3 regions of the Streptomyces pallidus (ex Mingjun et al. 2026) genome follow, and region 2 is predicted to be linked to each of the others. Evidence: riboswitches for the same ligand, from Rfam matches in the RefSeq annotation. Region 2 holds a riboswitch; each other region holds the start of a gene.
The links. A riboswitch is a leader RNA that binds a small molecule or an ion and turns the genes downstream of it on or off. The one in region 2 is predicted to bind cyclic di-AMP.
Positions count from the first base shown of each region.

Region 1: linked by a shared signal. The riboswitch ahead of ACSHWO_RS09285 (M23 family metallopeptidase) and the one ahead of ACSHWO_RS20565 (transglycosylase family protein) in region 2 are both predicted to bind cyclic di-AMP.
Region 3: linked by a shared signal. The riboswitch ahead of ACSHWO_RS06330 (M23 family metallopeptidase) and the one ahead of ACSHWO_RS20565 (transglycosylase family protein) in region 2 are both predicted to bind cyclic di-AMP.

Region 1 covers NZ_CP196181.1:2,181,817-2,184,070, reverse strand. Annotated here, with positions in the region: gene ACSHWO_RS09290 (M16 family metallopeptidase) at 1-425, shown strand, start outside; cyclic di-AMP (ydaO/yuaA leader) riboswitch at 640-795, shown strand; gene ACSHWO_RS09285 (M23 family metallopeptidase) at 809-1,606, shown strand; gene ACSHWO_RS09280 (GntR family transcriptional regulator) at 1,842-2,254, shown strand, end outside.
Region 2 covers NZ_CP196181.1:4,650,878-4,653,131, reverse strand. Annotated here, with positions in the region: gene eno (phosphopyruvate hydratase) at 1-294, opposite strand, end outside; gene ACSHWO_RS20565 (transglycosylase family protein) at 602-1,315, opposite strand; cyclic di-AMP (ydaO/yuaA leader) riboswitch at 1,318-1,485, opposite strand; gene ACSHWO_RS20560 (transglycosylase family protein) at 1,762-2,254, opposite strand, start outside.
Region 3 covers NZ_CP196181.1:1,473,912-1,476,165, forward strand. Annotated here, with positions in the region: gene ACSHWO_RS06330 (M23 family metallopeptidase) at 21-1,010, opposite strand; cyclic di-AMP (ydaO/yuaA leader) riboswitch at 1,013-1,217, opposite strand; gene ACSHWO_RS06335 (tyrosine-protein phosphatase) at 1,529-2,254, shown strand, end outside.

The sequences.
Region 1 (2,254 bases), 2.5 Mb from region 2:
GCTCCACGGCCGACGGCCGGGGTGCGTCGATGCTCGCCATCAGCGGCTCGGTGGACACCCCCAACACCGGCCCGGCCCTGGACGACCTGTGGAAGGTGCTGCGCACCCTCGCCGAGGGCGGCCTGACCGACGCCGAACGGGACGTCGCCGTGCAGAACCTGGTGGGCGTGGCCCCGCTGAAGTTCGAGACGGCCGCGGCCGTCTCCGGGACGCTGGCGGACCAGGTGGAGCAGGAGCTCCCCGACGACTACCAGGCCCGGCTGTACGCGCAGCTGGCCGCGACCGGGACGGTCGAGGCGACCACGGCGGTCGTGAAGGCCTTCCCTGTCGACCGTCTGGTCACGGTGCTGGTGGGCGACGCGGCGCAGATCGAGGCCCCGGTGCGGGCGCTCGGGATCGGCGAGGTCACGGTCGTCACCAACTGACGTCCGTTCCCAGCCCGTCGGCGTACGACGGCGGGCGAATGAAGGGGCTTCGGCGGCTTGTCCGCCGGAGCCCCTTATGTCTGTTTGGCCCGGAGGTTGGCTTATGCGGTGTGGCGTGCGCAACAAAAGGCCGTGACCATTTGGTGATTGACTGGTGATCCGCCTAGCGTCGGCCGTGCTGTCCGTCAGATGTACGAGCCGCACCCGCGGCACCGGGCAGCGATCGCCGAGTCCCCGTCAGGCGCGAGCCTGGGGAGCCGGGGACCCACACGTCCCTGGGGTGAATCGGGCCGCCTCGCCAGAGGGGCCCGTAGGAGACCTTCCTGCTCCGAACCCGTCAGCTAACCCGGTAGGCGAGAAGGAAGGAAAGGATCAGCCTCTCCATGGCCTTTGGCAGCCGCGCCTCCGGTAAGCACCGTGGTTCCAGCCGTCTGAGCCGCAAGACCGCCGGTTACGCCGGTGTGGCCGCTCTCGCGACCACCGGTGTCGTGGGCACCCTCGCGGGCCCGGCGTTCGCCGCCTCGGACAACACCGCCTTCTCCGGCGAGGACACCGGGCTGAACGCGGTCGTCACCGCCGCGGACGTCGCGGGCGACGTCGAGGCCCAGGCCGAGGCCCAGCAGGCCGCCGCCGAGGCCGCCGCCGCCAAGGAGAAGGCCGAGGCCGACGCGAAGGCCCGGGCCGCCGAGGCCAAGCAGAAGGCCGAGGAGAAGGCGCAGGCCGAGCGCGAGGCCGCGGAGCGCGCCGCCCGCGAGGAGGAGCGCAAGCGCCTCAACACCTTCGTCTCCCCGCTCGACGACTCCTACGTCTCCACCCAGTACCGCGCGGGCGGCGGCATGTGGTCCTCCGGCAGCCACACCGGCATCGACTTCCACGCCGCGTCCGGCACCTCGGTGCACGCGGTGGGCGCCGGCACCGTGGTCGAGGCCGGCTGGGGCGGTGCCTACGGCAACAACGTCGTCATCAAGCACAACGACGGCACCTACACGCAGTACGGCCACATGTCCTCGCTGAACGTCTCCGTCGGCCAGCAGGTCACCCCGGGCCAGCAGATCGGCCTGTCGGGCTCCACCGGCAACTCCAGCGGCCCGCACCTGCACTTCGAGGCCCGCACCGGCGCCTCGTACGGCTCGGACATCGACCCGGTCGCGTACCTCCGCTCGCACGGCGTCGACCTCTGACCAAGGCGCGCCGACACGCGTCCGCGCCCACGCTCCGCCCGAAGGCCCCGGCTCACCGAGCCGGGGCCTTCGGCGTCGCGATCGGCGGTCGTCACGGTGGCGCGGCGCGTGGCCGTAAATACCCGTGCTTTCCGGCCGCGCTCGGAAAATTTCACTGGTTGTCATAGAGTCACCGTACGATCCCAGTACGGTCACGGCATTTCTCGCCGGCAATCGGAAAAGCGGAGGTCCGGCCTTGCGTATTCCCGCGCACGCGGTATGCACTGCAATCCGCGACGACATCGTCTCCGGAGCGTTCGAACCGGGCGGCAGGCTGACCGAGGAGGTGCTGGCCCGCCGCTACGGCGTCTCGCGCGTCCCGGTCCGCGAGGCGCTGCGGACCCTGGAGTCCGAGGGCTTCGTGACCACCCGTCGGCACGCGGGCGCCTGTGTCGCCGAGCCCACCGAGCAGGAGGCGGCCGACCTGCTGGAGCTGCGGATGCTGCTGGAGCCGCTGGCGGCCTCGCGGGCCGCCCGCCGGCGCACCGAGGGTCACCTCAAGGTGCTGCGGGGGCTGGTCAGACTGGGTCAGGAGCGGGCCAGGCAGGGCCGGGGCGAGGACCTGCGGGCGCTGGGGAGCTGGTTTCACGAGACGCTGGCGCAGGCCTC
Region 2 (2,254 bases):
GTCGAACATGGCCTGGTCGATCAGGCGCTGCTCGGTGGCGTCGTAGCCGACGAGCTCCGGGCCGATCTGCTCGATGACCGCGAGGACGGCCTTCTCCACGCCCTTGCCCATGTAGCGGTTCGGGTCGCCGTCGCGGAGCTCAATGGCCTCGAAGGCACCGGTGGAGGCGCCGGACGGAACGGCAGCACGGCCGGTGCTGCCGTCGTCGAGGCCCACCTCGACCTCGACCGTGGGGTTGCCTCGGGAGTCCAGGATTTCCCGGGCTACGACGACGTCGATGGACGGCACGAGCATCTCCTTCTGGGATGTGACGCTGGGTGTGCGGTGGCGGGTCAGGCCGTGGCCGGCCTTGCCGCCTAGAGCCTAACCGGCTCCGGGCGGTCGGCTGGCCGACCGCCCGGACCCTGGGACGAAAAAGGGCCCGAATACCCCGCTTCCGGGACATACGGACCCTCATTCGGGCTGCCTCCGACCGCTGTCGGGGGCGCACGCACCACCGCCCGGCGCGTGGGGGGATACGCGCCGGGCGGTGTGCTTCACACGTGCGGTGACCGTCCGCGGAAGTCCGCGCGGGTCACGCACGCGGGGCTTCGCGGGATGTTCAGCCGAGCTTCAGCTTCTGGCCCGGGAAGATCAGGTCGGCGTCGGAGACGATGTCCTTGTTGAGCTCGAAGAGCTTCTCCCAGCCGCCCTTGACGTTGTGGGCCTCGGCGATGGTGCCGAGGGTGTCGCCGGCCTTGACCTCGTAGGAGCCGTTGCCGGTCTTCGGGGCGGGGGCCTCGGAGCGCTCGGACCGGGTCGTGGGGACCTCGGTGCGGGAGGTCTCCTTCTTGGTCTCGGTCTTCTTCGGCTGGGTCTTCTTGGTCGTCTCGGTCTTCGGAGTCGACTTGGTGGTGGTGCTGTTGGTGGTGGTCGAACCGCCACCGGTGTAGGCCGAGTTGGACAGGCCCTTGCCGCAGACCGGCCAGGCGCCCTTGCCCTGGCCCTTGAGGACCTTCTCCGCGATGGCTATCTGCTGCGCCTTGGAGGCCTGGTTGGCCTGCGGGGCGTACGCCTTGCCGCCGTAGCCGGCCCAGGTGGAGGCCGAGAACTGCAGGCCGCCGTAGTAGCCGTTGCCGGTGTTGATGGACCAGTTGCCGCCGGACTCGCACTGCGCGACGCGGTCCCACTCCGAGGACGTGGCGGCGGAGGCGGTGCCCGCGGCCATGAGCGGCGCGGCGACGGCGACACCGGCGACACCGGCGAGGGTCACGATGCGGGTGGTCCGCTCGATGGCGGTGGCGCGACGGTGCTTGCCCTTGCCCGAAAGCAGCATGGAGTTCTCCTCACCGACGCCTGCGAGGTGAGCTGTCGGGTTCGGGCGGATGAGTGCCCGGCCGCGCTGTGACGCGCTGCTTCACCCCAAGCCGGTTCGCGCCGTCTTTCAACGGCTCTTCCCGGCACCTACGTTGGTTCCCCCGCTCCTGCCTTCGGCGCTTGACGCGACGTGTGTTCCCTCCGCCCGCCGGCAGGATTCGGCGATGCGGTCGAAGGGGCCCGCGGTGGCGAGCGGTTCAGACCGTAGACATGACTCTCCCCGATGTTCAACGAGGAACATCGGGGAGAGAAGGCCCCTACTTGCGCTGCTTTTCGGGGTGTTTGCGCAGGTGGGGGCGGGGTTTGCCCAAGCCTTCAGGCGGGACACGCCAGTTGACCGGAAGAGATGCATGTCTCATTTGAACGAACCGGACATTCGACGCTTTCCAGGTGACCCAACTGCACCTATTGCCCGTTTAGATCCAGATTCTGCCCCGGCTTGATCAGGTTGGCGTCACCACCGATGACCTGCTCGTTGGCCTTGTACAGGGCCCCCCAGCCGCCCTTCACGCCCTTGGTGTTCGCGATGGTCGCCAGGCTGTCACCCTCCTTGACCGTGTACGAGGCCGGCGAGGCCTCGACGGCCGCCGCACCACGGTGCTTGCCGGTGCCGAGGGTGCTCGGGACGGCTCCCGGGTCGGTCGAGGCGCCCGGTGCGCCCGGCGTGCCCGGCGCCGACGGGGCGGAGGGGTTCGCCGGATCGGCCGGGCTGCCGCCCGGGGAGCCGCCCGGGTTCGGGGACCCCGGCGTACCGGGCGCGGAGGCGTCCGGGGTGCCGGGGGTGCCCGGCGCGGTCGGGGTGGGCGTGACCGGGTTGGCGGTCGGGTCGCCGGGGAAGACCGGCGGGACCGTCGGGGCCGTGGTGGTCCCGTCCGGGTCGGGCATGACGGGCAGCCCG
Region 3 (2,254 bases), 3.2 Mb from region 2:
GCCTCCGGCGGCGCGTGCCGTCAGATGGTCACGCCCTTGGAGCGCAGGTAGGCGATCGGGTCGATGTCCGAGCCGTACGAGGGACCGGTGCGGATCTCGAAGTGCAGGTGCGGGCCGGTGGAGTTGCCGGTGGAGCCGGAGAGGCCGATGGTCTGGCCGCCGCTCACGCTCTGGCCGACGGAGACGGAGAGCTGCGAGAGGTGGCCGTACTGGGAGTACCTGCCGTCCGCGTGCCGGATGACGACCTCGTTGCCGTACGCGCCGGCCCAGCCGGCGGAGACGACGGTGCCCGCGCCGACCGCCTTGACGGTGGTGCCGGAGCTCGCGATGAAGTCGACGCCGGTGTGGTAGCCGCTGGACCACATGGCGCCGGCGGTCCTGTACTGGGTGGAGATGCCGCCGGAGACGGGTGCGGTGAAGCCGGCCGCGGTGACCGCGCCGGAGGCGGCCGCGGCGGCGGTGGCGCCCGCCGTGGACGCGCCCGCCGTGGACGCGGCGGCAGCCGCGCTCTTCCTGGCCGGCGCGGGGGCGGCGGCGAGCGGGGAACCGGCGGCCGGGGCCTTCTTCTTCGGCTTCGGCGCGGGGGCGGGCCGCTCGGCCGGGGCCTGCACGGGGGCCCGGTCGCCGGGGGCGCCGAGGGTCAGTCGCAGGCCGGGGTGGATCAGGGAGGGGTCGCCGCCGACGGCCTCGCGGTTGTCGGCGTAGAGCCGCTGCCAGCCGCCCCGGAGGTCGTGGTCGGCGGCGATGGCGGAGAGGCAGTCGCCCGTCCGGACCGTGTACACGGCCGGAGAGGCGGAAGCGGGGACGGCGGGGACGGCGGCGTCGGCCTGCGGGGCCGCCGCCGGGAGCGCGGTGGTCGCCGCCGCCGGGGCGGGGGCGGCGGCGTGGGCGCCGCCGGCGCCGATCAGCGGCAGGGCCAGAGCGGCTCCGCCGGTCCCCGCGACGGCGGCGACGAGACCACGGGCTCTGGCACGGGACTTCGGTCGGCGGTGCTTACCCTTTGCCGGCATGGCGAATTCCTCTCCGGCGCCTGCGAGGTGAGCTGTCGGGTTCGGATTGGAGATGTCCGGCCGTCCGTGGACGTGCAACGCAACCGTGCACGGGAAGTGAACGGATGACGTACGGCTTCACCCCTAGCCGCCCCGGAGCAGAACTCCGGCGCGGCGGCCTACCTGGTTCCCCCGCTCCTGCCGCGCGAGTTCGGTCGAGTTCTTATTCCGGACGGCGGCAGGATTGGGCGGTCCATCCGGATCGATCGCGAAGGTAATCGAGCGGGACCGCACGGAACAAGCCGCGAATTTCCTGACGCATTCACAGGGACGGGACTTCGGTGGATTTCCGGTCACCCTGCGTCCATTCACGACCGCCAACAACCGCTCCGGCCGGGCCATTCGCTTTTGACGATCAGGCACGCACCGTCACCGTATGATCTGGCTCACGGGGCTGCACCCGATCCCTCCCCCGGCGCCGGCAAGTTGGCCCCAAGCAGAGCAATTCGGACACTCGATGACGATGTGGAGGATTTCCCTTGACCCAGCAGATACCACCCTCCCCGCCGAGCACCCCGCTCCCCGAGCCCGAACTGTCCGGTGTGCGCAACTTCCGCGATGTGGGCGGGCTGCCGACCGCGGACGGGCGAAGGGTCAAGACGGGACGACTCTTCCGAAGCGGACATCTGGCACATGCCACTGAAACCGATGCAGAATTCCTCGCATCGCTCGGACTGCACACCGTCTTCGACTTCCGGAACACGGCCGACCAGGCCCTTGAGGGTCCCGACGTCGAGCTCCCCGGGGTGCGCAACGTCAACATCCCGATGTCCGATCCGGCCGCCGGCAAGGAATTCTGGACCATGGTCCGCGACGGGGACCTGGGGCAGCTCCGCGGGATCCTCGGCGACGGAAAGGCCTTCGCCCGGATGGTGGACTCGTACCGCTCGATGGTCGTGGACCGCACCGCCGAGCACGGCCGGGTCCTGCACGCCCTCGCCGAGGACAGCCTCCCGGCGCTCATGCACTGCGCCGCCGGCAAGGACCGGGCCGGCCTGTCGATCGCCGTCACCCTGCTCGCGCTGGGCGTGGAGCGCGAGGCGATCCTCGCGGACTACCTGGAGTCGAACGCCCCGCACCGCCGCTACCGGCTCCGCCGCGGCGGCGACGCGCCCCGGCCGCGCTCCCCCGAGGTGACGGAGCTGCTCGCCCCGCTCTTCGACGCCCGCGCCGCGTACCTGACCGCGGCCTTCGACACCATCGAC